Regions from separate parts of the Micromonospora sp. NPDC050276 genome, predicted to be linked through region 1. Evidence: riboswitches for the same ligand, from Rfam matches in the RefSeq annotation. Region 1 holds a riboswitch; the other holds the start of a gene.
The links. A riboswitch is a leader RNA that binds a small molecule or an ion and turns the genes downstream of it on or off. The one in region 1 is predicted to bind thiamine pyrophosphate.

Region 1 (11,043 bases):
GGCGGCCAGCACGGTGGTGGCGGCGCCGGCGCCGAGCAGACCGGCGTTGCGGAGGAAGCCGCGCCGGCTGAGGTCGGCGGGTGCCAGCTCGGTGTCCGGGATGGACTGGTCGAGCGCCGGGGGCAGACCCTCGCCCCCGACGAAGTCGTGATCGTGGTGATGCGCGTGGCCGTGGCCCATTGACTGCTCCAGTCGGATCATGAGATTTGTCCGCGGAACAATCTCGTCCGGCCAGGGGAACGCCGAGTGTCCCTGATGCGGCGGACATGCGAACATGCGACTCCGACGATGCTTTCGGCGCAGGCAAAATGGGCAGTGCAGGTCGGGGTCAGCCGATCAGTGGGCGGAAGGTGCCTAGGAGGATGCTCGTGGTCAGGGCGGCGCCGGCCAGCGCGGCCGCCCCGGCGATGAGCAGCCCGTCGGCGAGAACGAAGCGCTGGCGGCGGGCGACGGTCCGCGGTGTGCCGGCGTCGAAGCCGCGGGCGTCCATCGCCACGGCGAGTCGGGTGCCGCGACGGATCGCCCCCACCAGCAGCGTGAACGCGGTGGAGGTGAAGAGCCGCAGCTTCGCCACCGGGTTGCGTCCCGCGTCGACCCCCCGCGCTCGGCGCGCCATGCTGATCATCTGCCACTCCTGACCGAGGAGCGGCACCAGCCGGAACGCGGCCAGCGCCCCGATGGCGAAGCGGGCCGGCGCCTTCGCGTTCTGGATCAGCGCGTCGGCCAGGTCGGTGGGGTCGGTGGTCGCGAAGACGATCACACCGGGCAGCGCCACCGCGAACACCCGCAGCACCAGGCCGAGCGCGGTGAGCAGCACGCCGGTGCTCACCAGCACCGGTCCCGCGTCCAGCAGGATCCGGCCGGACCGGTCGGCGGCGAACAGCACCAGGGTGACCAGGATGCCGGCGGCACTGAGCAGCAGTGGCCAGGCTCGCCGGGCCAGCACCCGGTAGCGGATGCCGAACAGCGGCAGGACGGCCAGTTCGAGGGCGATGGCGATCGCCGGGGCCACCGGGTCCAGGGTCGCCAGCAGGGTGAACGAGAAGACCAGGGCGGCGGCGACCTTCGCCACCGGGTTGCGGCGGGCCAACGGCGCGTCCGGCGCGGCGACCGGCTCGATGCTGATCATCGGTCGTCGTCCGGGGTGCGTGACAGGGTGACGGTGCGGTCGGCGAGCGCGGCGACGAAGTCCGCGTCGTGGGTGACCGTGACCACGCCGTGCCCGGCGTCGCGCAGTTCGGCGAAGAGGTCGACCAACTCCCGCCAGGTCCGCCGGTCCTGGCCGAAGGTGGGTTCGTCGCAGATCAGCAGGCGTGGCGCGGTGGCCAGGGCGGTCGCCACGCTCAGCCGCCGTGCCTCACCACCCGAGAGGGTGTACGGGTTGGCAGCGGCGAGTCGCGCCAGCCGCAGCCGTTCCAGCAGCTCGGCCACTGTCTCCTTGACGGCTGACTCGGGTTGACCGGTCCGGCGGGGGCCGAGAGCCAGCTCGTCGAAGACGGTGCTCGTGACGAACTGGTGCTCCGGGTCCTGAAAGACCGACCCGATCCGGCGGGCCAGGGCGGGGGCGCGCCAGCGGTGCGGGGGAGTGCGGTGGTCCGCGCCGGCCAACTCGGCGGACGCGGTGACCCGCCCGGTGCCCGGCCGGAGCAATCCGCCGAGCAGCAACGCCAGGGTGGACTTGCCGACGCCGTTGGGTCCGCGTACGGCGAGCGCTTCGCCGGCGCGTACCCGAAGGTCGGTGGAGGCCAGCCGGGGTGGCAGGCCGAGCCGGTCGGCGGTGAGCAACAGCTCCCCGGGGCCGGCGGCAGCCGGGCGGGGGGCGATGGGGTGACCCGGCACCCACACCCCCTCGGCGGCCAGGGCGGCACCGTGCGCGGCGAAGACCGCCTCGGGTGTGCCGTCCGCGCGGACGCCGCCACCCGGCTCCAGGACGACCACCCGGTCGACCAGCGGCAGGGCCTCGGCGACCCGGTGCTCGACCAGGATCAGCGTGGTGTCGGCGTCCAGCGCGCCGGCCACCGCCTGCCGGATGAGGTCGGCCCCGGCCGGGTCGAGGTTGGCGGTCGGTTCGTCGAGCAGCAGCAGCGCGGGGCGCAGGGCGAGCGCGCCGGCCAGGGCGAGGCGTTGCTGCTCGCCGCCGGAGAGGGCCGCGGTGTTGCGGTCCCGGGGGTACGGGAAGCCCACCCGGTGCAGCGCTTCGTCGACCCGGGGCCAGATCTCGTCGGCCGGCACTCCCCGGTTTTCCAAGCCGAACGCGACGTCGTCGCCGCAGCGCGCCATCACGAGCTGGGTTTCCGGGTCCTGGAAGACGATGCCGACCCGTTCCCGCCCCTTGCGCGGGTCGAGTCCGTCGATCTCGACGGTGCCCTCCTGCTCGCCGGAGTCCTCGGGCAGCAGCCCGGCCAGCGCGCTGAGCAGGGTGCTCTTGCCGGCCCCCGACGGCCCGAGCAGCAAAACCCGCTCCCCGGCATCCACCCGCAGGTCGACTCCGCGCACCGCCCACGCACGCCGCCCAGCGTGCCGCCACCCGAACCCCCGCAGCAGTACCCCGCCCACCAAACCCACCCCCTCCCAGGTCCGCCCCCGGCCTGCCCCCGCCTACCCCGTTGATCAAGAGGTTTGCGTCAGAAAATCGGCTTCTGTTGACGCAAACCTCTTGATCAACGCCATCGGGTGGGGGTCAGATCAGGGCTCGGTCTCGGCCTGCTGGGAAGCGGTCCAGGACGCCGGTGTTGGCCAGCGCCTTCGTCAGCAGCCAGCCGCCTACGCCTGCGATCACGGTGGCGCTGACGATAGTGAGCAGCGCGTACGGGATGCGGTAGTCGGTCAGCGCGTAGTCGACGTTCCAGACGAAGAAGTCGAACAACGCGGCACTGAGGCCGGTCAACGCGCCGGCCAACACCGCGGTCGGCAGCCGGAACGACCGGTACCGGAAGGCGGCGAAGGCCAACTCGGCGCCGATGCCCTGGACGATGCCCTGCGGGATCACCGTGCCGGCCCACTGGCTGCCCAGCAGCGCGGAGAGGACCGCCGCCACCGTCTCGCAGTAGAGCGCGGCGCCGGGCTTGCGGATGACCAGCCCACCGATCACCGCCGGCATCAGCCAGACGCCGTAGAGCAGCGTCTGCGCCGGCGGGAAGAAGGCGAACGCACCCTCGGTGGCGCTCCAGACCAGGCCCCAGGCCCAGAAGATGACGCCGAAGGCGACCGCGATCACCGAGGCGACCACGATGTCGATGGTCCGCCAACGGTTGGTGTCGGTGGTGGATTTCATGGTTTGCTCCCAGTTCAAGTGAAGAGAACCAGGAGAAGACGCACGCCGCGTCCGGTGGCACCGGACTGCGGCGCGGCTGGAGGTCGACCGAACTCCCTGCGCTGGCATTACCCAGATCAGGTTCGAGGGTCTGCGGGCGTGCCCGCACTCTCAGCGCTGTGCGCTCCCCTGTCGGATGTGAAGTTGTCTCGCTGACGCTAACACCGATCCGGGTCGTGGGCCCAGCAGGGCATCCACCTGACCTGCGGGAGCGACTGGCCCGCCGCCGTCTGGGTACGCTTCCGATCATGCGGGTTGACGCACGAGGCTTCACGTTCGAGGTGACCGTCGACGGTCCGCCGGACGGCGCGCCCGTCCTGTTGCTGCACGGTTTCCCACAGCACAGCGGCGAGTGGGACGACGTGGTGCCGGCACTGCACACGGGTGGGCTGCGCACGTACGCGCTGGACCAGCGGGGTTACTCGCCCGGCGCCCGGCCCACGGCGGTGGCCGACTACCGGATCCCCGAGCTCGTCACCGACGTGGTGGCGGTGCTCGACGCGCTCGGGCTGGACGCCGTGCACCTGGTCGGCCACGACTGGGGCGCGGTCGTGGCCTGGGCGGTTGCCGCTCGCCACCCCGAGCGGGTCCAGACGTTGACAGCGGTGTCCGTACCGCATCCGGCGGCCATGGCGCACGCCCTGGCCCACGACGGACAGCAGAAGGCCCGCTCGTCGTACATCGCGCTGTTCCGCAAGCCGGACAAGGCGGGGAAGGTGCTGCTGGCGTGGCACGCCACCGCGTTGCGCAAGCTGCTCGGCGGGGTGGGCGACGCATCCCGGGTGAGTCGGTACGCCGACCCGATGCGCGAGCCGGGCGCGCTCACCGCCGCGCTGAACTGGTACCGGGCCATGTCCCGTGCCGATCTGGCCGGCATCGGCCCGGTCGCGGTGCCCACCACGTACGTCTGGAGTGACCGGGACGTCGCGATTGGTCGGACCGCCGCCGAGGCGTGCGCGGCGCACGTCACCGGGGACTACCGCTTCGTGCAGCTAGCCGGCGTGAGTCACTGGATTCCGGACACGGCGCCCGGCCCGCTCGCCGAGACGATCCTGGCCCGAGCCGGCGGAACGGCCTGAGTGGCGGTGGACGCCGACGGGCCGGCTGGCCCGCAATCGAACGACGGAGGACGTATGACGGTGAGTGCCGAGGACTACCTGGCCGTGGTGACCGAGACGATCGGCCGGGTGGCCGCCAGCCAGCGGGAGGCGGTGGGGCGGGCCGCCGACCTGATCGCCGAGGCCGTACGCGCCGACGGTGTGGTGCACGCGTTCGGCACCGGGCACTCGGAGGCCCTCGCCATGGAGATCGCCGGCCGGGCCGGCGGTCTGGTGCCGACCAACCGGATCGCACTGCGCGACCTGGTGCTGCTCGGCGGCGAACCGGCCGAACGGCTCGGCCCGCTGCTGGAGAGGGACCCGGCGGTCGCGCACCGCCTCTACGAGTTGGCCCCGGTGCGGCCCACCGACATCTTCGTGCTGGCCTCGAACTCCGGGGTCAACGGCGCGATGGTGGAGTTCGCCACGCTGGTGAAGGAGCGCGGTCACGGGCTGGTGGCGATCACCTCGGTGCAGCACTCCGGTCGGATGACCTCCCGGCACCCGTCCGGGCGCAAGCTGAGTGACCTCGCCGACGTGGTGCTCGACAACGGTGCCCCGTACGGCGACGCGACGCTGCCGCTGCCCGGCGGCGGCGCGGTCGGGGCGGTCTCCTCGATCACCGCAGCGCTGCTGGCCCAGCAGGTCACCGTGGAGGTGGTGGCCCGGTTGCTGGCGGCGGGGGAACGGCCCCCGGTCTACCTGTCGGCGAACATCCCGGACGGCGACGCGCACAACAACGAGCTGGAGGCCCGGTACGCGGGTCGGATCCGACGCGGATCCTGACGCCGGCGGCCGACGGGCGTCGCCGAGGTGAACGGCAAATGTCGTGAACCTGTTTCGCGCTCGGCCGGGTGGGGCATTGGCGTTGCTGCCGGCGGCCGGGACCGCGGCAGTAGCGTCTCACCGGAGGTTGCGCGTGTCCAAGGAGACCGAGAAGCAGCGCTGGCAGCGCAACTTCGCCGACCTGTTGCAGGAGTTGCGGGTCGCCCAGACCGGCGTGCAGATCCTCTTCGCCTTCCTGCTCACCCTGCCGTTCAGTAACGGGTTCACCGAGACCACCGAGTTCCAGCGGGACGTCTACATCGTGGCGTTGCTCGCGGCGGCCGCCGCCACCGCGATGATCATCTCGCCGGTGGCGTTCCACCGGGCGCTGTTCCGGCAGGGACGCAAGCCGGAGCTGGTCCGCTTCGCGCACCGGATGGCCACCGGCGGCCTCGCCTTCATGCTGATCGCGATGGTCAGCGCGGTGCTGCTGATCACCGACTTCGTGCTGGACCGGCCGATCGCCTTCGTGCTCAGCGCCCTGACCGGGCTCTGGTTCCTCGCCCTCTGGATGCTGCTGCCGTTCGCCCGGCGCAACTGGGGCGAGGAAGACATCGATGACGACGACGACGATCCGGACAACACGGCCGGTCGCTGATCGCGACGATCTGCACGCAGCGCTACCCCTGGGTAACAACCGGGGGTAGCGTGACGGTAGCCGCACCGAGCTTCGAGGGGGCAGCCGTGACCACGACGCAAAACGGCCGACCGGCACCGGACGGCCCCGACTCCGAAACCACCGCTGGCACCGCCGCGCCGCTGCCCGCGGAAGCCGGGCAGGTCTCCGAGAAGGAGGCCCGGCAGGTCGCGGAGGCCGCCCGCGAGTCCACCTGGGACCGGCCCAGCTTCGGCAAGGAGCTGTTCCTCGGCCGGTTCCGGCTCGACCTGATCGACCCGTGGCCCCGATCCGACCCGGACGACGTGGCGCGCGCGGAGGAGTTCCTTGGTCGGTTCCGCGCCTTCCTGACCTCCGAGGTGGACGGCGCGGCCATCGAGCACGACGCGTCCATACCCGACTCGGTGTTCCACGGCCTGGCCGACCTCGGCGCGTTCGGCATGAAGATCGACCGGAAGTACGGCGGTCTCGGGCTGAGCAACCTGCACTACTGCCGGGCGCTCATGCTGGCCGGTTCGGTCAGCCCGGCCATCGGCGCGCTGCTCTCGGCACACCAGTCGATCGGTGTGCCGCAGCCACTGAAGATGTTCGGCACCGCCGAGCAGAAGCAACGCTTCCTGCCCCGGCTCGCCGCCGGCGAGGTGTCCGCGTTCCTGCTCACCGAGCCGGACGTCGGCTCCGACCCGGCCCGGTTGGCCACCATCGCCGAGCCGACCGAGGACGGCACCGGTTACCGGCTCAACGGGGTGAAGCTCTGGGCCACCAACGGCATCGTGGCCACCCTGCTGGTGGTGATGGCCCGGGTGCCGGCCACGCAAGGCCGTCGGGGCGGCATCACCGCGTTCGTGGTGGACGGCGACAGCGCGGGCATCACCGTCGAGCGGCGCAACGAGTTCATCGGCCTGCGCGGCCTGGAAAACAGCCTGACCCGGTTCCACGACGTGTTCGTCCCCGCCGAGAACGTCATCGGCGGTGAGGGCAAGGGGCTGAAAATCGCCCTGACCACACTGAACACCGGCCGGCTCTCGTTGCCGGCCATGTGCGTGGGCGCCGGCAAGTGGGCGTTGAACGTGGCCCGGGGGTGGGCCGCCGACCGGGTCCAGTGGGGTCGGCCAGTGGGCGAGCACGAGGCGGTCGCGCAGAAGCTCTCCTTCATCGCCGCCACCACGTACGGCATGGAGACCATGCTCGACCTCTGCTGCCTGCTCGCCGACGACGATCGCAACGACATCCGGATCGAGGCGGCGCTGGTCAAGCTCTACGCCAGCGAGATGGCCTGGAAGATCGCCGACGAGCTGATCCAGATCCGGGGCGGCCGCGGCTACGAGACGGCCGACTCACTGGCCGCCCGCGGCGAACGCCCGGCCGCCGTCGAGCAGATGCTTCGCGACCTGCGGATCAACCGGATCTTCGAAGGCTCCACCGAGATCATGCACCTGCTGATCGCCCGGGAGGCGGTCGACGCCCACCTGTCGGTGGCCGGCGACATCATCGACCCGGACGCCGGGCTGGGTCGCAAAGCGCGAGCCGGCGCGCGGGCGGGCGCCTTCTACGCGAAGTGGCTGCCCACCCTCGCCGTGGGTCGGGGGCAGAGCCCTTCGGCGTACGCCGAGTTCGGCCCACTCGCCGCGCACCTGCGGCAGGTGGAGCGCTCGTCGCGCAAGCTGGCCCGGTCGACGTTCTACGCGATGTCCCGCTGGCAGGGAAAGATGGAGCGCAAGCAGGCGTTCCTCGGCCGCGTGGTGGACATCGGCGCCGAGTTGTTCGCAATGTCCGCGGTCTGCGTCCGGGCCACCGCCGAACGGGACAGCCGCCCGGAGAACATCGAACTGGCCGACCTGTTCTGCCGGCAGGCGCGGGTGCGGGTGGACGCCCTGTTCGCCGCCCTCTGGGACAACACCGACTCGGTCGACACCGCCGCCGCGAAGCGGATCCTCGCCGGCCGCTACGCGGGTCTGGAGGAGGGTGTGCTCACCCCGTCCGATGAGCTGCCCTGGGTGGCCCGCTGGTCGCCCGGCCCGTCCACCGCCGAGGACGTCCGCCGCCGAATCCCGCCAAAGCCGTAACCCCGCCCCCAGCACGCCGGCTCGTGCGCGCCGGTCTCGTGGGCGCCGGTCTCGTGGGCGCCGGTCTCGTGCGCGCCGGCTCGTGCGCGCCGGCTCGTGCGCGCCGGCTCGTGCGCGCTCCGACCTTCCACGGGCCGACTGACGCACGCAGGAGCGCGTTTTGCCCTGGTCGTCTGGCTTGATCGACTGCATATCGGCGAGGTGGTGGTATTCCGCCGCCCCGACACACCTACATCGCCGACCTGGAGTTGATCACTCGGCGTTCGCTGCGGAAGGGCTTCGCGGCAGCAGGGGTCAGCGGGAGACCGCCCAGGCCAGCACACCTGCCAGGATCAGACCGTTGAGCCCGGCCAACGCCAGGTACGCCGCAGGTGGGATCTTCTTGCCCCGCCGCAGGAAGGCAACCAGGACGGCGGCGTAGCCGAGCAGCAGGACGGCGATGACGACGAGGAAGTAGAACACCCGAAGACCTTAGCGGCCCGGGTCGCGCTGGCCCGAGTCGGCGCAGCGCACACGCCCAGCGAACCCCACCGCGCTTTCCCTTGATCAGGTGATGAAAAGTAGCTCAGAGACAGCGCGGAGACCTACTTTTCATCACCTGATCAAGGCGGGGCGCGGTGGTGACTCAGGGCGCGGGGCGCGGTGGTGACTCAGGGCGCGGGGCGCGGTGGTGACTTAGGGCGCGGGGTGCGGTAAGGACTCAGGGTGGGGCGCGGGGGGTGACCTGTGCGGGCGGGGTTAGCGGCCTCGGCCGCGGAGACCGAGTTGGCGCAGCTCCAACGCGGCCAGCGCGTCGACTGTGGCGTCGTCGCCGCGCCGCCACGCCTCGGCCACGTCCGGCGCGATCCGGGTCAGCCGGCCCAGTGGTTGGGTGGCCAGTGCCCGCAGGGCGAGCAGGTCCCGGCCGGCCGGCCCGGAGGCCAGCTTCGCCGCTGACCCGGCCCGACGCATCCAGCGCACCCGCAGCGGCAGCCAACCGAAGAGCACCAGGCCGAGCGGGAAGATCAGCACGGCGATGCTGAGGGCGAGCGCGAGCTGGTCGACCAGGTGTTGCTGGTCCCGGCCGGCGTCGGCGAGCCCTCGGGCGGCGTCGGCGGCCTGCCGGAAGGGTGCGGTCAGCTCGTCGCCGACCAGCGGCACCCGGCCGACCTTGCTGCCGGCGTCACCCAGGTTGTCGGCGAGCCCGCTACCGGCGCCCTCCAACTTCTGCCCCGGTACGGCGAGCTTCTGCACCAGGTCGTGCAGCCACAGCGCCCCGCGGATCGCCACGTACACCCAGGCGACGACGAGCAGGTCGGTGAGCAACTGACGGGCGGCGGTCGGAAACCGATCGGCATAGATTTTCACGCCGGACAGCGTGCCACGAACGCCCCGCTCGGTGTACCCGTCAAGTGAGGCCGGAACGCGACCGACCGTCGAGGCAACAACATTGCGGATCGCACCAGCCGCGGCGCTGCTGGTCAGCGCGGGCAAGCCGGGCAGGTGCCGAAGATCTCCAGGGTGTGGCTGACGTCGGCGTAGCCGTGCTGCGCGGCCACCCGATCGGCCCAGCTCTCCACGGTCGGGCCGGCCACCTCGACCGTGCGCCCGCAGGCCCGGCAGACCAGATGATGGTGGTGCCCCTCGCTGCACCGGCGGTAGAGGTGCTCACCGCCCGGCGGGCGCATGACGTCGATCTCGCCCGCGTCGGCCAGCCCCTGCAGGGTGCGGTAGACGGTGGTCAGGCCGACCCGCTCGCCGCGCTGCCGCAGCATGGCGTGCAGGTCCTGGGCGCTGTGGAAGCCCTCCATCTCGCCCAGCAGCGCGCTCACCGCCGAACGCTGCCGGGTGTTGCGCACCGCGGCGCTGCTCTCGCTCATGATCCCTCCCCCGCGTGGCTGACCGCGTCCGACACGATGTGCGCGACATGCTCGTCGACCAGGCTGTAGGCGATCTCCCGGCCTCGACGGGAGCCGCGCACCACGCCCGCTCCGCGCAACACCCGCAGGTGCTGGGAGACCAGTGGTTGCGCGGCACCGAGCTTCTCCACCAACTCGTGCACGCACCGCTCGCCGCCGGCCAACTCGCTGACGATGGCCAACCGAATGGGCGCGGACAGGGCGCGGAGTAACTCGCTGGCCCCGTCGAACCCGTCGTACCCCGTCGCGCTGGTCATTCCGCAACGGTAACCAATACCACGGACGTTTCGCTGATCAGGCTCAACTCAGCACGACCTCGTGCGGCTCCGGTGTCGGCGCGGCGGTCGGCGTCCTCCGGCGGCGCACCACCCGCCAAACACCGCCGACCACGGCCACCACCAGGAACGAGGCGATCGCCACCAGCACCACCGACGCGCCCGGCGCGGTGTCCGCCGTGGCCGCCACCCAGACCCCCGAGCCGGCGGCGAAGAGCCCGAGCGCCATCGCGGCAGCCATCGTGCTGCGGAACCCCCGGGTGACCTGCTGGGCGGTGGCGACCGGCACCACCATCAGCGCGCTGATCAGCAGCACCCCGACGGCCCGCATGGCGATGGTCACAGTGACCGCGGTGGCGACCGCGATCAGCAGGTTCAGCGTGCGGACCGGGAGGCCGGACACCCGGGCGTACTCCTCGTCGTGACTGACCGCGAAGAGCGCCGGGCGCAACGCGAGCATCGTGACCAGGATCGCCGCGCCAAGCACCGCGATGGTGGTCAGGTCGGCGGGCGAGATGGTGGTCAACGACCCGAACAGGTAGGCGTTGAGGTTCGCGCTGGTCGCGTCGGAGAGACCCACCAGGAGTACGCCACCGGCGATGCCGCCGTAGAAGAGCAGGGCCAGGGCCAGGTCACCCGAGGTACGCCCGCGGGCGCGGACGATCTCGATGGCGACCGCGCCGATGGTGGCGGCGATCACCGCGACCAGCACGGGGGAACGGTTGAGCAGCAGACCCGCCCCGACGCCGGTCAACGCCACGTGCCCGACACCGTCGCCGATCAACGCCAGCCGGCGTTGCACCAGGTAGATGCCGAGCGCCGGCGCGGCCAGGCCGATCACCAGCGCGCCGATCAGGGCGCGCTGCATGTAGGGGTACTGGAAGAGTTCCATGGGTCAGTTGCTCCACAGCCCGGCGGGCTCGTCGTAGCAGTGCGGATGCACGTGGTCGTGG
Region 2 (11,043 bases), on a different contig from region 1:
ACCGACATGATCGACGGAACCGAACTCGGACCGGTGGGTCAGGAGATCGTGTACGAGAACGACCGGGTCCGGGTCTGGCACATCCGCCTTGAGCCGGGCGAGCGGCAGCCGCTGCACCGGCACGACCACCCCTATTTGGTGGTGGCGATCGAGGGCGCGAAGAACGTCGTACAGACCGTGGACGGCACCCGGATCGACGCCGACGAGCCCACCGGCGGAGTGGTCTACCGGGAGCCGGGCGCCGTGCACATGCTCACCAATGTCGGGGATACGACTTACCTCGCCCGGCTGGTCGAACTCAAGTAGACCCGCCGATCGCCACCGGCGTGCCGCGCGGCGCGCCGGTGGCGATCGCGTGTACCGGGTGCGTAACGTGCCGGACATGGCCTTTCGGACCTGGGGCAGACTGCTGCTCACGGCGCTCGGGGTGAGCGTGCTGGCCGGGGCCGGCCAGCTCGGCGTCGCGTACGGTTTCGGCATCGTCCGCCTGACCGGCGCCTTCACCGGTACGACCGTCAACCAGTGGCCGGCCCAGCTCGTCTGGGTTGGCTGGTTCGCCGCGAACGCCGCCGTCGCCGGTGCCGTCCTGACCGGACGACTGGCCCGTCGCGACGCCCCGGCCGCCAGCACGGGACGGCAGTTGGCGATCGGGGGCGCGGCGGCACTCGGTGCCACCGTCATCGCCCCGCTCTGCATGCAGCCCGCCCGCGCCGCGGAGCTGATCTCCGTCGACCCGGTCTGGGCGGTGGGCATCTGCGCCATCGTCGGCGCGGTGATCGGGGCGGGCGCGGCCATCGCCGTCCTGCTCCGGCCCGAGCTGGGCTGGAACCTGGCAGCCGTGGCCGGCGCGGTCTGGCTGCTGGCGCTGATCTCCGTCCTGCCGTCGCTCGGCACGACCGGCCCGCTGCCGACCGTCCGCCTCGGCGTACTGGAGCCGAGCTGGCTCAACGACGCCGCCGCACAGCGGCTGGCACTGCTCCTGCTGCCGACCATCGCACTGCTGGCCGGCGCGGCGACCGCCGGGCTGGCTCGCTGGCGGGGCCAGGCGCCACTGGTCAGCGGCGCCACCGGAGTGGCCGGTCCGGTGCTGGTGGCGTTCGCCTACCTGACCGCCGGCCCCGGCGACGCGGTGGACCGCTACCAGGCCACCCCGTACTACGGCTCGTTGATCGCGATCCTCGTCGGAGCACTCGGCGCGGCCGCCGCCGCGCTGCTGCGCTGGCCGACGGACACCCGCACCACGGATCCGCAGGCGATCGAACCCTCCGCCATCCTTCGCCCGCTGCCCGCCGGCCCGGCGCTGCCCAGCGCCGCGTCGGCGAACGACCGGGACAGCGCCGAGCGCACCGACACGGAGCCGACCAACGCCGAGCTGTCCACCGGTGCGCAGCCTCGCGGCGTCGTGGCAGGTCCGTCGGCGACGGGCGACCCCGATGGCGTACGCACGGTCCCGGCCCACTGGGACTGGCCGGCAACCACCGCGAGCGGCCAGCACGGTCCGGCTCCCACCGCTTCTCTGTCTCCCGCCGCTCCGACTCAGCCCGCCGCTCCGACTCAGCCCGCGGCCTGGCTGACCGCGCCGACCGGTGAGTTCACCGCCACAGGGCCCACGCCCCCGGCGCGGCAGGATGATGTCCCGGCCACGACCGAGCCCCCGGCCAGCACCGACGTCAGCAACGCCACCCCGACCAGCACGGGTGCACCCGACGCTGGCACGACCAGCGCGGACGCGCCCATCCCCGCCACCGGCAGCACGGCCCGGACCAGTACGGCCCGGACCAGCACGGGCAGCGGCACGGCAGCGGCCAGCACAGCCTCGCCTGGCACGGACGCCCCCCGCCCCGGCACAGCCTCGCCTGGCACGGACGCTCCCAGTCCCGGCACAGCCTCGCCTGGCACGGACGCTCCCAGTCCCGGCACCGCCGCCACGGCCACCGGCACCGCGGGCGCGGGCACGACCAGCGCGCGCACGGGCGACCACGGTACGCCCGAGCCGCCGCTGACGATCAAGCCGCGACGAACCCGTAAACCGAAGACCAACCCGGACGCCACCGCCTCCGACGTGGCGGACGACACGTCCCCCGCCGACTCGACGACCACCCGCGCGACGACCACAGACGAGCCGACCACCCGCGCGACGACCACGGACGAACCGACCACCGCCCGCGCCCCGAAGGGCACCCCGCCGGGCAGGTCCGCCGACAGCATTGGCTCCGACGCGGCCACCGACACTCCGGTGCCCAGCCAGGCGAGCCTGGGCGAGTCGAGCTCGACCTCCGAGGTCGCCGCGGCTGCCGACTCCGGCACGGCAGCAGCCCGCAGCACCGCTACCGGCGGGAAGCGACCGCCGGCCACCGGCTCGAAGCGAGCGTCGGTCACCGGCTCGAAGCGAGCGTCGGTCACCTCGACGAGCGCCGGAACCGGCGCGACTCCGACGCCAGCCGCCCCGGGGACACCGGCCACGGCAACCGACGCCGCGCAAACACCGACCACCACCACCGGAGCGACACAAGCACCGACCGACGCGACCGCTCCGACTACGCCGACCTCGCCGACCGCTCCGACCGCTCCGACCTCGCCCACCTCGCCGACCTCGCCGACCTCGCCGACCTCGCCGACCAGCGATTCTGCAATCGCCAAGGCTCGTGGCACCGACAGCGCACGGCCCGCCGCCGAGGACGTTCCCGCCGGCGGGTTGTTCGGGGCCACCGCTGCGAGTGACCCGGACGCGGACCGGTGGACGCCAGCGCCGTCGGCCTGGCCGGTCGCTTCGACGTGGACGGTGCCACCGCAGGCATCCGAGCCGGGGACGACGGGGTCGGAGGGGCCGAGCGAGCCCGACGAGCCGACCGCACCGACGCCCAGGCCCCGGCATCGGGCACCGTTGCCGGACCTGAGCCGGGCCGGCACCTGGAACGCATTCGACACCTCCCGGCGCGGCGGGCCGGCGGGAGCGCAGGACAGCTCGACGGCACGGACAGCGCCGACCGAAGCCAGCGACACGGGCGCGCCGGCCGAACACCCGCGGCCAACGGATCCCACGGGCCCGGCGGCCGCACCCCCCGGTAGCGCCAGCGCCGCTGTCACCGACACCGACACCGACACCGACACCGACACCGACAGCGGCAGCGGCAGCGGCAGCGGCAGCGGCAGCGGCAGCGGCAGCGGCAGCGGCGATTTGGCACACACCGACGCCATACCGGCCGCGCCGAAGGCCGCCAACGTGGCCGAGCAGCCCTCGCGGCGAGGACGGCTCGGCGGGTTGTTCCGCCGCAACCGGTCCCGCGCCGATGAAGAGGGCACGAAGTCGTCGGACCCGACCGAGCCACTGGCCACCCAGGACGAGGAGTTCGTCGACTGGGTCGCCGGTCTGAGCAAGCCGGTGTCGGACAATGAGCCCGAGCAGGAGAACGGCCGCCGGTCGTTGCGCTCCAGCGGCCGACACCACCGCGAGTGATCCGCCAGACGTCCGCCGAGTCACAGACTTGCCGCTGATCGACTCGGGTTCACCGATACCGGGCTATCCCAAGCACCCGGACACCCCGACTTCAATGAACCCGAGTCGATCGCGGCACGCCGCGCCGAGCCGCAGCGCGGCACGCCGCAGCGCGGCGCGGAATCGTCAGGCGAGCGGCAGGTAGACCCGGCCGCCGCCGGAGACGAACTCCTCGGACTTGTCCTTCATGCCGCGCGCCGCGTACTCCTTGAGCTCTTGGGTGATCTTCATGGAGCAGAACTTCGGACCACACATCGAGCAGAAGTGCGCGGTCTTCGCCGGCTCGGCGGGCAGCGTCGCGTCGTGGTACGAGCGCGCTGTCTCCGGGTCCAGCGAGAGGTTGAACTGATCCTCCCAGCGGAACTCGAACCGCGCCTTCGACAGAGCGTCGTCCCAGGCCTGCGCGCCCGGGTGCCCCTTGGCCAGGTCCGCGGCGTGGGCCGCGATCTTGTACGCGATCACGCCCGCCTTCACGTCGTCCCGGTCCGGCAGACCGAGGTGCTCCTTCGGGGTGACGTAGCAGAGCATCGCGGTGCCGAACATGCCGATCATCGCGGCGCCGATCGCCGAGGTGATGTGGTCGTACGCGGGCGCGATGTCGGTGGTCAGCGGACCGAGCGTGTAGAAGGGTGCCTCGTGGCACCACTCCTGCTGCAGGTCGACGTTCTCCTTGATCTTGTGCATCGGCACGTGGCCGGGGCCCTCGATCATCACCTGGACGTCGTACGCCCAGGCGATCTTCGTCAGCTCACCCAGGGTGCGTAGCTCGGCGAACTGCGCCTCGTCGTTGGCGTCCGCGATCGAGCCGGGACGCAGCCCGTCGCCGAGGGAGAACGTCACGTCGTACTTCGCGAGCAGCGCGCACAACTCCTCGAAGTTGGTGTAGAGGAAGTTCTCCTCGTGATGCGCCAGGCACCACGCCGCCATGATCGAGCCGCCTCGGGACACGATCCCGGTCACCCGGTCCACGGCCAGCGGCACGTACGGCAGGAGCACCCCGGCGTGCACCGTCATGTAGTCCACGCCCTGCTCGGCCTGCTCGATGACGGTCTCCCGGAACACCTCCCAGCTCAACTTCACCGGGTCGCCGCCGACCTTCTCCAGCGCCTGGTAGATCGGCACCGTCCCGATCGGCACCGGCGAGTTCCGCACGATCGCCTCACGGGTCTCGTGGATCCGCTTGCCGGTGGACAGGTCCATCACGGTGTCCGCGCCCCAACGGGTGGCCCAGGTGAGCTTCTCCACCTCCTCGGCGACGGACGAGCTGACCGCCGAGGTGCCGATGTTGGCGTTGACCTTGACCAGGAACGCCTTGCCGATGATCGCCGGTTCGCACTCCGGGTGGTTCACGTTGAGCGGGAGCACCGCCCGACCGGCGGCGATCTCGGCCCGGACGAGTTCCGGGTCGACGTTCTCCCGGATCGCCACGAACTCCATCTCCGGCGTCACCACCCCGGCCCGCGCGTACGCCAGCTGGGTGGGTCGGCGACCCTCCACTCCGGCCAGCGGTGTGCCGGCACCCCGCACCGGCGCGACGTCACCCCGCTCGGCGATCCACGGCCCGCGCAGCGGCGGCAGCCCCACCTCCGGATCCGAACCGGGTCCGGAGGTGTCGTAGAGCCGCACCGGCGGCAGGTCCCCGGTCAGCCCCACCTCGGCGAACGGCACCCGGACATCCGGCCGAGAACCCTCGACGTACACCTTGCCTCGTGCGTGCATGACAGCCTCCCTGGTGATCAAGCGGACCAGCCGAAGTGGTTCAGCGGCCCGCGTCCCGCGCCCAGCTCCCAGCTCCGCGCGCCGGTCAGCGCACGAAGCACGTACTCCTTGGCGGCCCCCACGGCGGCCGGCACCGGATCGCCCAGGCCGAGCCGCACCGCGATCGCCGCCGAGAACGAGCACCCGGTGCCGTGGGTGTGCCGGGTCGCCACCCGGGGCGCGCGCAACAGGGTGGTCACGCCGCCGCCGTGCAGCACGTCGACCGCCTCGCCCCCGTCCAGGTCGCCACCCGTGACCACCACGTACTCCGGGCCGCCGGCCGCCAGGGCCTCGGCGGCCACGACCATCGCGGCCACGTCGTCCACCGGGCGTCCGGTGATCGCCGCGGCCTCCGCGCAGTTCGGGGTCGCCACCCTGGCGTACGGCAGCAGCCGCTCCACCGCGCCCACCACGCCGAGCCGGTGACCGCTCGTGGCGACCAGCACCGGGTCGACGACGAGCTGGGGTAGCCGGCCGTCCCGGGCCGCCTCGGCCACCACGTCCGCGATCGCCGGGGTGCCGAGCATCCCCGTCTTCACCGCGCAGACGGTGAAGTCGGTGAGCACACTGTCCAACTGCTCGGTGACCGTGCGCGGGGGCAGCGGCAGCACCGCGTCGACACCCCGGGTGTTCTGCGCGGTGACCGCCGTGAGGACACTCGTGCCGTACGCACCCAGCGCGGCGAAGACCTTGAGGTCGGCCTGGATGCCTGCGCCTGCGCCGGAGTCTGAGCCGGCGATCGTGAGGACTGTGCGCGGGGTCATTTGCTTTCCCTGGTTGCGGTTGAGGGCGCCTCTTCGAAGGCTCTGGTCAGACTCGCCGCTGTCTCAGTCGGGTCTTCTGCTCGCATTAGTGCGCCCAGCACTGCCACCCCGACGGCTCCCGCCTTGACGCAGGCGGTTACCTGTTTTGGGGTTTCGATTCCGCCTAGGGCCAGCACGGGTACCGAGCTGGCCTCGACCAGCTTTCGTAGGCCGTCCGGTCCTAGCGGTGGGCCGTAGCCTGGCTTCGTCTTTGTGGGGTGGAGCGGGGAGACCGTCGCGTAGTGCTCGGTGGTGAGGCGGGCCAGCTCGGGTTGGTCGTGGCAGGAGCGGCCGACCAGGGCGTGCGTTGGCGGCGGGTACGGGCCGGCGGCGGGCAGGTGGACGGCGTCGCCGCCGAGCGGGTCGGGACCGGCCACGATGAGGGTGCCGCCGGCGTCGGCGAGGATCGCGCGCAGATCGGCGGCGAGGGCGGCGCGTTCGGCGCGGGGCAGGTCCTTCTCCCGCAGCACCACCCAGCGCACTCCCCCGGCCACAGCTTCCGCGACAACCAGCTCAAGCCGACCGCGCGCGACCAGCCGATCGGTCAGGACCACAACCCCCGACGGGATCTTGGAAGGAATGGGCCCCTCCAGGGGCAGATTGCTTCCAAGATCTGCTGCCGGGTGGGGTGACCGGGACGGCGCCGTCACAGGTCGGGTCTTCCCTCGTCGGGGGTGGAGGCGAGCGCGTGGAAGCGGCGGGCGATCCGGCCGGCGCCGGCCGCCAAACGTCCCGCCTCGACCGCGTACCGCATCGCGGTGGCCATCGCCACCGGGTCGGCCGCCCGGGTGACCGCGCTGGCCAGCAGCACCCCGTCGCAGCCCAACTCCATGGCCAGCGCCGCGTCGGACGCGGTGCCGATGCCGGCGTCGAGGATCACCGGTACGTCCACACCCTGCCGGATCAGTCGAATGTGGTGCGGGTTGCCGATGCCGAGCCCCGAACCGATCGGGGAACCGGCCGGCATCACCGCCGCGCAGCCCACGTCGGCGAGGCGCCGGGCCAACACCGGATCGTCGCTGGTGTACGGCAGCACGGTGAAGCCGTCGGCGACCAACTCCTCGGCGGCGCGGAGCAGTTCCACCCCGTCGGGCAGGAGCGTCCGCTCGTCACCGATCACCTCCAGCTTGACCCAGTCGGTGTCGAACGCGTCCCGGGCCAGCCGGGCCACCTTCACCGCCTCGGTCGCGGTGTGACAGCCGGCGGTGTTCGGCAACAGGCGTACGCCGCAGCGGTCCAGCAGCTCCAGCAGCCCGCCGGTGGAGCCCGGCGCGGTGCCCACCCGGCGCAGCGCCAGGGTGACCAGCTCGGTGCCGGACGCCCGGATCGCTTGTTCCAGCACGTGCAGGTTCGCGGCGCCGCCGGTGCCGAGGATCAGCCGTGAGGTGAACGTCTCCCCACCCAGCTCGAATGCCACGCCGCTCACCCGCCCTGCGCCGCGGTGAGCACCTCGACGCGGTCACCGTCACGCAGCGCCCGGTCCGGCCAGCCGGCCCGGGGCACCACCTCGCCGTTGACCGCGACCGCCACCCCGCGTGGGTGCGGCACGATGTCGCGGACCAGGTCCGCCACCGACGCGCCAGCGGGCACGCTGCGACCGGCCCCGTTCACCGTCAACTCCACCGGTCCCCCTCCATCGTCGGTTCAGGTCCGCCCGACGCGGCCATCGCGGGACCGGCCGGGCCGGCAGCGCCGAAGCGGTCGGCCCGCAAGGGCGCGAGCAGCGGATCGGGTACGCCGCCGAGCACCAGATCGGCGATCAGGTCGGCGGTGATCGGGGTGAGCACGATGCCGTGCCGGTGATGCCCGGTGGCGGCCAGGACGTCCGGTCGGCCGGGCAGCGGCCCGAGGATCGGCGCGTTGTCCGGGGTGCCCGGGCGCAGCCCGGCGACCGCCTCGACCAGGTCGTACTCGGCCAGTTCGGGCAGCAGGTCGACCCCGGCGCGCAGCAGCCGCTGCACGGCACCGGCGGTGACCGTGGTGTCCGACCGCTCCTCGACCGTCGCGCCGAGCACGACCTCGCCGTCGGAGCGGGGCACCAGGTAGACGTGCTCGCCGTCGGCGTACCCCCGGATCACGTGCCGGAAGCCCGGCGCGACGCCGTCGGGCGCGCGGAGCCGGAGGATCTGGCCCTTCACCGGCCGCACCGGCAGGCCGGTGAGCGCGGCGGCCCCGCAGCCGGCGGCGACCACGGTGACCCTTGCGTCCACATCGGACAGCTGTCGGACCGCCTGCGGCACGAGCGCCGCGCCGGCCCGCTGCGCGGCCGTGCGCAGCGCCGGCACCAGCAACCGGGGGTCGACCTGGTGGTCGGTAGGCGCGAGCGCGCCGCCGCGCACCCGGGGGGCGAGCGCCGGTTCGCGGTCGCGCAGCTCGCTGGGGCGCAGCGGCGTCACGGGCAGGCCCAACCCCTGCTGGTACGCCCAGAGCCGGCGCGCCTCGGCCAGGTCGTCGCCGGTGAGCCCGACCATCAGGGTGCCCTCGGTGCGGTAGCCGATCGCGGCGCCGGTCGTCTCGGTCAGCTCGGCGGCGAACGCCGGCCAGCGGGCTGCGGACGCCAGCAGCAACTCGGTCAGCTGCCGCTCACCGAAGTACGCCTCGGCGACCGGGGAGAGCATGCCGGCGGCCACCGCCGACGCCCCCGAACCGGGCGCCGCATCGTGCACGACCACCCGCAGCCCGCGCGCGGCGCAGCGCCAGGCGATCGCCAGCCCGATCGGACCCGCCCCCACCACCGCCACGTCCGGCCGGGCCCGGTCGCTCGATCGCGCTGAGGGGGACCGGTCGGTCAGCACGTCAGCGCCTCGATCAGCTCGGCGGTCGCCCGGGCCGGGTCGGCGGCCGCGGCGACGGCACCGACCACCGCCACCCCGTACGCCCCGGCGGCCCGCAGCTCCGGCACCCGGGCCGCGGTCACTCCGCCGATCGCGATGACCGGAACGTCGACGGCGTCGACGACGGCGCGTACCCCGGCGGGCCCGATGGGGTCCGGCAGGCCGGTCTTGGTGCTGGTGGCGTGGCACGGCCCGACGCCGAGGTAGCTGGCTCCCGCCGCGACGGCCGCGCTCGCCGTACCCGGTGCGCGGGCGGTGGCACCCAGTACGCCGGTGGGGCCGAGCACCTGTCGGGCGGCGGCGACCGGCAGGTCGTCGGCGCCGACGTGCCCACCGGCGGCCCCCACCGCCAGCGCCACGTGCAACCGATCGTTGACCAGGCAGGTAGCCCCGTACGACGCGCAAAGTGTCAGCACCCGCCGGGCCAGGTCGTACGCCTCGCGGTCGGTGGCGGAATCCTCCACCCGGACCTGCACCACCAAGTCGGCGCGGGCCGCACTGAGGGCGGCCCGGACCACGGCGAGTGGGTCACGCCCGGGTCGGGTGTCGGTGATGAGATGCAATCGCCCCAGGGACGGCACGGCAACACTCCTCCCTGCGCCGGCATTACCCGGATCAGGTTCGACGGTCGGGGGCTGTCAGCCCCCCTCTCAGCCCGGTACACCGGGCTCCCGTGGGTTACTTGCGTGTCACCGTACGACAGATCCGCCGGCCTGCCAAGGCGAGGGGCCGGCGGCGGCCGGCGAGCCGGGCCACCGCAGAACGACCAAGATCCATGGGGCACTTCATACGGTCCTGTTCGGAATGTCGCACGCCGTTGCAGAACCGTTACCCGTCCGCATCTTGCCCGACATCGAGCCAGCCGAATTAATTTGTTCAGCGATTCGACAAAATGTCGGTGGGGGCACCCTGGCACGGCGTCACCACCGACTCCATCAGGGACGGCCTTCGGCGAGCCGACTCCCGCGAGTTCTGTCACTACGACACAGGAGGCGGCGTGTCCCGTTCTCGTCGTGCCCGCGTACCCATCACCGCAACCCTGATCTCCCTGGCCATGGCCTCGACCACCCTGTTCGGCGCGCCCGCGCAGGCGGCCGCCCAGGTTCCCCCACGGGAGGCCCCAGCCGCGAAGCCGGTCAGCCAGGTGGCGCCGAAGGCGCCAAAGGCCGCAGCCGATCCCTACTCCGTCCTCGTTTTCTCCAAGACCGCCGGCTTCCGGCACGACTCCATCCCCACCGGCATCGCCGCCATCCAACAGCTCGGCGCCGCCAACGGATTCACCGTGGACAACTCCGAGGACGGCGCCGCATTCAACGACGCCAACCTGGCGAAGTACAAGGCGGTGATCTGGCTCTCCACCACCGGTGACGTGCTCAACGCCGAGCAGCAGGCGGCGTTCGAGCGCTACGTGAAGGCCGGCGGTGGTTACGTCGGCATCCACGCGGCGTCGGACACCGAGTACAACTGGGCCTGGTACGGCGACCTGGTCGGCGCGTACTTCGCCAACCACCCGCAGAACCAGCAGGCCACGGTCAAGGTCGAGGACCACGCTCACCCGTCCACGGCGGAGCTGCCGGACCGCTGGTCCCGGTTCGACGAGTGGTACAACTACCAGACCAACCCCCGGCCGGACGTGCACGTGCTGGCCAGCCTGGACGAGAAGAGCTACACCGCCGGTGCCGGCGCGATGGGCGCCGACCACCCGATCGCCTGGTGTCAGGACTTCGACGGCGGTCGCTCCTGGTACACCGGAGGCGGGCACACCCGGGAGTCGTACGCCGAGCCCGGCTTCCTCTCCCACCTGCTCGGCGGCATCCAGACCGCGGCCGGTGTGGTGGACGCCGACTGTGGCGCCTCGAAGACCTCGAACTTCGAGAAGGTCTCCCTGGACAGCAACACCAGCAACCCGATGGAGCTGGACATCGCCCCCGACGGGCGGGTCTTCTACATCGAACGCGACGGTCGGGTGCAGATCATCAAGCCGGACACCGGCAACACCGTCACCGCCGTCGACCTGGACGTCTTCACCGGCAACGAGGACGGCCTCATCGGCATCCGGCTCGACCCGGACTTCGCCACCAACAAGTGGGTGTACCTATACTACGCCCCGAACGACGGGGTCGCCCGCAACCTGCTGTCCCGCTTCACGGTG

Region 2: it holds a riboswitch for thiamine pyrophosphate, as region 1 does, so the genes downstream of both, thiE (thiamine phosphate synthase) here and ACIBF8_RS31530 (ECF transporter S component) in region 1, are expected to answer to the same signal.

What each region holds. Positions count from the first base shown of each region.
Region 1 covers NZ_JBITJA010000030.1:5,936-16,978, reverse strand. Annotated here, with positions in the region: gene ACIBF8_RS31545 (PHP domain-containing protein) at 1-201, opposite strand, end outside; gene ACIBF8_RS31540 (energy-coupling factor transporter transmembrane component T family protein) at 329-1,129, opposite strand; gene ACIBF8_RS31535 (ABC transporter ATP-binding protein) at 1,126-2,556, opposite strand; gene ACIBF8_RS31530 (ECF transporter S component) at 2,681-3,274, opposite strand; TPP riboswitch at 3,350-3,454, opposite strand; gene ACIBF8_RS31525 (alpha/beta fold hydrolase) at 3,562-4,392, shown strand; gene ACIBF8_RS31520 (sugar isomerase domain-containing protein) at 4,447-5,196, shown strand; gene ACIBF8_RS31515 (DUF6328 family protein) at 5,330-5,833, shown strand; gene ACIBF8_RS31510 (acyl-CoA dehydrogenase family protein) at 5,920-7,917, shown strand; gene ACIBF8_RS31505 (hypothetical protein) at 8,212-8,379, opposite strand; gene ACIBF8_RS31500 (hypothetical protein) at 8,656-9,264, opposite strand; gene ACIBF8_RS31495 (Fur family transcriptional regulator) at 9,378-9,776, opposite strand; gene ACIBF8_RS31490 (metalloregulator ArsR/SmtB family transcription factor) at 9,773-10,072, opposite strand; gene ACIBF8_RS31485 (metal ABC transporter permease) at 10,116-10,982, opposite strand; gene ACIBF8_RS31480 (metal ABC transporter ATP-binding protein) at 10,986-11,043, opposite strand, start outside.
Region 2 covers NZ_JBITJA010000009.1:149,518-160,560, forward strand. Annotated here, with positions in the region: gene ACIBF8_RS21375 (LLM class F420-dependent oxidoreductase) at 1-1, shown strand, start outside; gene ACIBF8_RS21380 (cupin) at 7-306, shown strand; gene ACIBF8_RS21385 (hypothetical protein) at 383-3,457, shown strand; gene thiC (phosphomethylpyrimidine synthase ThiC) at 3,623-5,215, opposite strand; gene thiD (bifunctional hydroxymethylpyrimidine kinase/phosphomethylpyrimidine kinase) at 5,233-6,018, opposite strand; gene ACIBF8_RS21400 (thiamine phosphate synthase) at 6,015-6,626, opposite strand; gene ACIBF8_RS21405 (thiazole synthase) at 6,704-7,483, opposite strand; gene thiS (sulfur carrier protein ThiS) at 7,480-7,680, opposite strand; gene thiO (glycine oxidase ThiO) at 7,671-8,849, opposite strand; gene thiE (thiamine phosphate synthase) at 8,846-9,472, opposite strand; TPP riboswitch at 9,467-9,576, opposite strand; gene ACIBF8_RS21425 (ThuA domain-containing protein) at 9,889-11,043, shown strand, end outside.